3 regions of the Salmonella sp. A1325 genome follow, and region 1 is predicted to be linked to each of the others. Evidence: predicted binding sites of a transcription regulator. Region 1 holds the regulator's gene; each other region holds the start of a gene.
What was found. The regulator PurR, encoded in region 1, represses purine synthesis genes. The targets are predictions, from matches to a motif close to CANGCAAACGTTTGCNTG.
Positions count from the first base shown of each region.

Region 2: purT (formate-dependent phosphoribosylglycinamide formyltransferase) is a predicted target of PurR. The motif match lies at 1,333-1,350, and genes of this name have one in related genera.
Region 3: purE (5-(carboxyamino)imidazole ribonucleotide mutase) is a predicted target of PurR. The motif match lies at 775-792, and genes of this name have one in related genera.

Region 1 covers NZ_JAMLWO010000001.1:481,057-483,325, forward strand. Annotated here, with positions in the region: gene sodB (superoxide dismutase [Fe]) at 1-125, shown strand, start outside; gene cydH (cytochrome bd-I oxidase subunit CydH) at 208-297, opposite strand; gene purR (HTH-type transcriptional repressor PurR) at 593-1,618, shown strand; gene punR (DNA-binding transcriptional activator PunR) at 1,615-2,269, opposite strand, start outside.
Region 2 covers NZ_JAMLWO010000005.1:10,707-12,975, reverse strand. Annotated here, with positions in the region: gene kdgA (bifunctional 4-hydroxy-2-oxoglutarate aldolase/2-dehydro-3-deoxy-phosphogluconate aldolase) at 1-20, shown strand, start outside; gene purT (formate-dependent phosphoribosylglycinamide formyltransferase) at 120-1,298, opposite strand; gene yebG (DNA damage-inducible protein YebG) at 1,429-1,719, shown strand; gene yebF (protein YebF) at 1,787-2,140, shown strand; gene NAZ64_RS11215 (tellurite resistance TerB family protein) at 2,234-2,269, shown strand, end outside.
Region 3 covers NZ_JAMLWO010000003.1:278,967-281,235, reverse strand. Annotated here, with positions in the region: gene ppiB (peptidylprolyl isomerase B) at 1-20, shown strand, start outside; gene lpxH (UDP-2,3-diacylglucosamine diphosphatase) at 23-745, shown strand; gene purE (5-(carboxyamino)imidazole ribonucleotide mutase) at 863-1,372, shown strand; gene purK (5-(carboxyamino)imidazole ribonucleotide synthase) at 1,369-2,269, shown strand, end outside.

The sequences.
Region 1 (2,269 bases):
TGCTGACGGTTGATGTGTGGGAACACGCGTATTACATCGACTACCGCAACGCCCGTCCAAACTATCTGGAGCATTTCTGGGCGCTGGTTAACTGGGAATTTGTTGCGAAAAATCTCGCCGCATAAGTCTGAGTACGCAGAAGGTACGCCTTCTGCGTTTTAGAGAGGGATAGAATAGAGGAGACGCCCACCCTCAGAAGAGAGGAAATCAGTGCAGAGCGGCCGTTAATCCACCTGCGACAATCACGCCCAGAACAATCAGCGTAGTAATCAACGAAAATTTCAGGTCGGTACTCATCAAGTTTTCTCCTTTTTATTCCCACACAAAAAGTGATATAGCGCATTTTTGCACATTCCCGCACAAAAATCTCTCATGTTTTATATTGATAACTGTTTTTAACGCTTCCCCTTTTCCTCAAGATCAGACAAAATTCCAGGCTTACTGAATTAGCGTAACGGCCATTGACCCCTTCCTGACGTTCCGTGTCGTTTTTCCGGCGTGCCGCAACCCTGATGTTGCGATTAGGGTGTGTGTAGGCAAACGTTTACCTGGCGTTTCTCAGGAGCTTAGCGAGGGTCTGGAGTGAAATGTAATGGCAACAATTAAAGATGTAGCGAAACGAGCAAACGTTTCCACTACAACTGTATCACACGTAATCAACAAAACGCGTTTTGTCGCTGAAGAAACGCGTAACGCGGTCTGGGCGGCAATTAAAGAGCTGCACTACTCTCCCAGCGCCGTCGCGCGTAGCCTGAAGGTTAACCATACCAAGTCGATAGGCTTACTGGCGACCAGCAGCGAAGCGGCCTATTTTGCCGAAATTATCGAGGCAGTTGAAAAAAACTGTTTCCAGAAAGGCTATACGCTGATTTTAGGCAACGCCTGGAATAACCTGGAAAAACAGCGCGCCTACCTGTCCATGATGGCGCAAAAGCGCGTGGATGGCCTGCTGGTGATGTGTTCTGAGTATCCAGAACCTCTGCTTTCCATGCTGGAAGAGTATCGCCATATTCCGATGGTGGTGATGGACTGGGGTGAAGCGAAGGCCGATTTTACCGACACGGTGATTGATAACGCCTTTGCAGGCGGCTATATGGCGGGTCGTTATCTGGTTGAGCGCGGCCACCGGGATATTGGCGTTATTCCCGGCCCGCTGGAGCGCAACACCGGCGCGGGCCGGCTCGCAGGCTTTATGAAAGCCATGGAGGAGGCGCTGATCAACGTGCCGGACAACTGGATTGTTCAGGGCGACTTCGAGCCGGAATCCGGTTACCACGCGATGCAGCAAATTTTATCGCAGTCACATCGCCCTACCGCCGTTTTCTGCGGCGGCGATATTATGGCGATGGGCGCGCTTTGCGCGGCTGACGAAATGGGGCTTCGCGTACCGCAGGACGTTTCGGTGATCGGTTATGACAATGTGCGTAACGCCCGTTTCTTCACCCCGGCGCTGACGACGATTCACCAGCCCAAAGACTCTTTAGGCGAAACCGCATTTAATATGCTATTGGATCGCATCGTCAATAAGCGTGAAGAGTCACAGTCTATTGAAGTTCATCCACGCCTGGTTGAGCGTCGCTCGGTCGCTGACGGCCCGTTCCGCGACTATCGGCGTTAATCCCCGCTGTCGGGAGCCTCTTCTGGCTCCCGCAGCCACTCCCGATTCAACGTTTCGCTATCGCCCAAATAGTCCAGCAGCCATGCCAGCGCGGGCGAGGCCTCGTTTTGCTGCCACGTCACGCAACAGGCCGCATCGGGAAACGGATTCTCTAACGTCAGCGCCACCCATTTTCCGCTGTCTATCCACTGTCGGGCAAAATGCGTCGGCACCATTCCCACGCATAGTCCTGCCGACAGGCAGGTTGCCGATGACTCCCAGTCCGGTACGACGACCCTTTTTTGGTTATCCAGCAGCCAGGTAATCCGTTTCGGTAAGGTTCGCGAAGTGTCTTCCCTGACCAGCGACGGCCAGTTGCGCAGGGTATCGTCGCTTAACGGCCCAGGCATTGACGCCAGCGGATGATCGCTTGCCACTACGCAGCTCCAGCTCAGGGTCCCCATATCCCGAAAAGCGTAACGTCCCCCTACCGGAATCGCCTGCGTCGCCCCAATCGCCAGTTCGACACGCCCGTCGGAGAGCGCGTCCCAGACGCCGTTAAACACCTCCTGAAAAACCAGCAGTTCCACATCGTCAAAATGACGATAGAAATCGACGATCATCTGCCGGGTACGTTCAGGTCTGACGATATTGTCCACCGCAATAGCTAAC
Region 2 (2,269 bases), on a different contig from region 1:
TAGAAGGCGCGAAGCAGTAAGCCGTTAAATGCCCGATGGCGCTTGCTTATCGGGCTTACGAGTGGCGATCAGGCAGGTCTGATAAAAATGCGCTAACGTCGCCATCAGGCGATGGCGCATTAGCCTTTTACCGTCACGCGACTGGCGGCCTTTTTCGCTCTTATCACCGCTTCTTCAACGTTTTCACCTGTCGCTAACGCTACACCAAGACGACGGGTGCCGTCGATCTCAGGCTTACCAAACAGCCGTACCTGCACTCCGGCCCCTACCGCCGCGTGAACATTATCAAACGTCACATTTTGACTGGTAAGCTGCGGCAGAATCACGGCCGAGGCAGCAGGACCATACTGGCGAATAGCGCCTACGGGCATTCCCAGAAAGGCGCGCACATGCAGCGCAAACTCAGAGAGATCCTGAGAAATCAACGTGACCATTCCGGTATCGTGCGGGCGAGGGGAGACTTCGCTGAAAATGACTTCATCGCCACAGACGAAGAGTTCAACGCCGAACAGGCCATGACCGCCTAACGCCAGTACCACATGACAGGCAATCTCTTGTGCCCGCTTCAGCGCCAGTTCGCTCATCTGCTGTGGCTGCCAGGATTCGCGATAGTCGCCATCTTGCTGACGATGACCGACCGGCGCGCAGAAATGCACGCCATCGACGGCGCTAACGGTGAGCAGCGTAATTTCAAAATCAAATTTAACCACGCCTTCCACAATCACGCGACCCGCGCCAGCGCGTCCGCCCTGTTGAGCATACTCCCATGCCTGCGCGAGCTGTTCGGCCGAGCGGATAAAGCTCTGGCCTTTGCCGGAAGAGCTCATGACCGGTTTGACGATGCAAGGAAAACCCACTGCGGCTACCGCATCATGAAAACTGGCCTCACTGTCGGCAAAGCGATACGTCGATGTCGGCAGACCTAATTCTTCTGCGGCCAGGCGACGGATCCCTTCGCGGTTCATCGTGAGCTGCGTTGCACGAGCGCAAGGCACGACATTCAGTCCTTCGCCCTCCAGTTCACGCAGCATATCGGTGGCGATCGCTTCTATTTCCGGCACGATATAATGCGGTTTTTCCACTGTAATCACATGACGTAGCGCCTCGCCGTCCAGCATATTAATGACGTGTGAACGGTGAGCCACATGCATGGCGGGAGCATCAGGATAGCGATCGACGGCGATAACCTCGATCCCCAGGCGTTGGCATTCAATCGCCACCTCTTTTCCCAATTCTCCTGCCCCTAATAACATCACCCGCGTTGCTGCCGGACGCAGCGCAGTGCCTAATAGCGTCATATTTCTGTCCCCTTATTTACCTGCGCGCAGTATATACGAAAACGTTTGCGTATGTCTTTTCGAATAGATTGCTTTTCTTGCTGCCTTGTAATATACTGTATATAAACACAGGTAAATAAGGGGCTGCAAAATGGCGGTTGAAGTTAAATACGTAGTCATTCGCGAGGGTGAGGAGAAGATGTCATTTACCAGTAAAAAGGAAGCCGACGCCTGGGATAAAATGCTCGATACTGCCGATCTTCTTGATACCTGGCTTGGGCAGTCGCCAGTCGTGCTGGAAGATGGGCAGCGCGAAGCGTTGTCGCTGTGGCTGGCGGAACATAAAGAGGTGTTAAGCACTATCCTCAAAACCGGTAAGTTGCCTTCTCCGCAGGCGGTTGAAAAGGACGCCGTGAGTAAAACGAAAAAGCAAGCCGCCTGAACCCACACTTGCGCTCCCGGCGTTTTGTACCATGCTTTTCCTGAATCATTGTGCTAAGGAGAAAAGTATGAATAAAAGAGGAGCGTTGTTGAGCCTGCTGTTGTTATCCGCCAGCGTATCGGCATTTGCGGCATCCACCGAGAGTAAATCGGTTAAGTTTCCGCAGTGCGAAGGGCTGGATGCCGCCGGGATTGCGGCAAGCGTGAAGCGCGACTACCAGCAAAATCGTATCGTGCGGTGGGCAGACGACCAAAAAAAGGTCGGGCAGGCTGACCCGGTCGCGTGGGTTAATGTGCAGGACGTTGTAGGTCAAAATGATAAATGGACAGTTCCGCTAACTGTTCGCGGTAAAAGCGCCGATATTCATTATCAGGTCATCGTTGATTGCAAAGCCGGCAAGGCGGAATATAAGCCCCGCTAGCAGCGTAATTTGCGCTTCTTTTGCCGGAACAGACAATTCCTGACATCCCCTCAGGTACGCTTGACCATTATTGGTCTGTATTTGAGGGGTACTATGGCTAACTGGTTGAACCAATTACAATCACTTCTT
Region 3 (2,269 bases), on a different contig from region 1:
ACGTGACCGTCAGCGAGTAATCGTGGCGACACTGTTTATTGCAGACTTGCATCTGCAAACGGAAGAACCGGCGATCGTCGCCGGTTTTCTGCGTTTTTTAGCCGTAGAAGCCCGTCAGGCCGACGCGCTGTATATTCTTGGCGATCTCTTCGAGGCCTGGATTGGCGACGACGACCCCAACCCGCTACATCGTGAAATGGCCGTTGCCATTAAATCGCTGGTTGATTCCGGCGTCCCCTGCTTCTTTATTCATGGTAATCGCGACTTCCTGATTGGCAAACGCTTTGCCCGCGAAAGCGGCATGATTCTACTGCCGCAGGAAAAGGTGCTCGACCTGTATGGCCGCAACGTGTTGATTATGCACGGCGATACGCTTTGTACCGATGATGCCGGTTATCAGGCGTTTCGCGCCAAAGTCCATAATCCGTGGATTCAACGACTGTTCCTTACCCTGCCGCTGTTTATCCGCCGCCGTATCGCCGCCAGAATGCGCGCCGGCAGTAAAGCCGCCAACAGCAGCAAATCGCTGGATATTATGGACGTCAATGCGCAGACCGTCGTCGCCGAAATGGAAAAACACCGCGTACAGTGGCTGATTCACGGTCACACCCACCGCCCGGCAGTGCATGAACTTTCCGCCAACGACCAGCCCGCATTCCGCGTGGTGTTAGGCGCATGGCATCATGAAGGTTCAATGGTAAAAGTCACGCCGGACAACGTTGAGTTAATCGCCTTCCCCCTGTAAATGTTCGTCGAATCGTCCGTTACGGCGTACACGCAACCGTTTTCCTTGCCTGATTATCATGCTATTCTCTGACACCTCAAAAGCAGCGTGTCCCGCACCACAGGAGTTTTAAGACGCATGTCTTCCCGCAATAATCCGGCGCGTGTCGCCATCGTGATGGGGTCCAAAAGCGACTGGGCTACCATGCAATTCGCCGCCGAAATTTTTGAAATTCTGGATGTCCCGCACCATGTAGAAGTGGTTTCCGCCCATCGCACCCCCGATAAGCTGTTCAGCTTCGCCGAAACGGCGGAAGAGAACGGATATCAAGTGATTATTGCCGGCGCGGGCGGCGCGGCACACCTGCCGGGAATGATTGCGGCAAAAACGCTAGTCCCGGTACTCGGCGTGCCGGTACAAAGCGCTGCGCTAAGCGGCGTGGATAGCCTCTACTCCATTGTGCAGATGCCGCGCGGCATTCCGGTGGGTACGCTGGCGATCGGTAAAGCCGGTGCCGCTAACGCCGCCCTGCTCGCCGCGCAGATTCTGGCGCAACACGACGCGGAACTGCATCAGCGCATCGCCGACTGGCGCAAAGCGCAAACCGATGAAGTTCTGGAAAATCCCGATCCGCGGGGGACGCTATGAAGCAAGTTTGCGTTCTCGGCAACGGGCAACTGGGCCGAATGCTGCGCCAGGCGGGCGAACCGCTGGGTATCGCCGTCTGGCCGGTTGGTCTGGATGCAGAGCCTACCGCCGTGCCGGTACAGCAGAGCGTCATTACCGCAGAGATTGAGCGCTGGCCGGAAACCGCGCTTACCCGCGAGCTGGCGCGCCACCCGGCCTTCGTCAATCGTGATGTATTTCCGATCATCGCCGACCGTCTGACACAAAAACAACTTTTCGATAAACTGGGACTCGCGACCGCGCCGTGGCAGCTGCTGACCAGCGCCGACGAGTGGTCCGGCATCTTTGACCGTCTGGGCGAACTGGCGATTATTAAGCGTCGCGTTGGCGGCTACGACGGTCGCGGGCAGTGGCGTCTACGCGCGGACGAAACCGGGCAACTGCCGGATGACTGCTATGGCGAATGTATTGTTGAGCGCGGCATCCATTTTTCCGGCGAAGTGTCGTTAGTCGGTGCGCGCGCTCATGACGGCAGTACCGTGTTTTACCCGCTGACGCACAATTTGCATCAGGACGGCATCTTGCGGACCAGCGTCGCGTTCCCACAGGCGAACGCCGAACAGCAGGAGCAGGCGGAATCGATGCTGTCAGCAATTATGCAGGCGCTGAACTACGTCGGCGTAATGGCGATGGAATGTTTTATCACGCCGGAAGGCCTGTTAATCAATGAACTGGCGCCGCGCGTGCATAACAGCGGACACTGGACGCAAAATGGCGCCAGCATCAGTCAGTTTGAATTGCATTTGCGCGCGATTACCGGCCTGCCGTTGCCCGCGCCAGTGATTAACGCCCCGTCGGTGATGATCAACCTGATCGGCAGCGAGCTGAATTACGACTGGCTGAAGCTGCCGCTGGTAC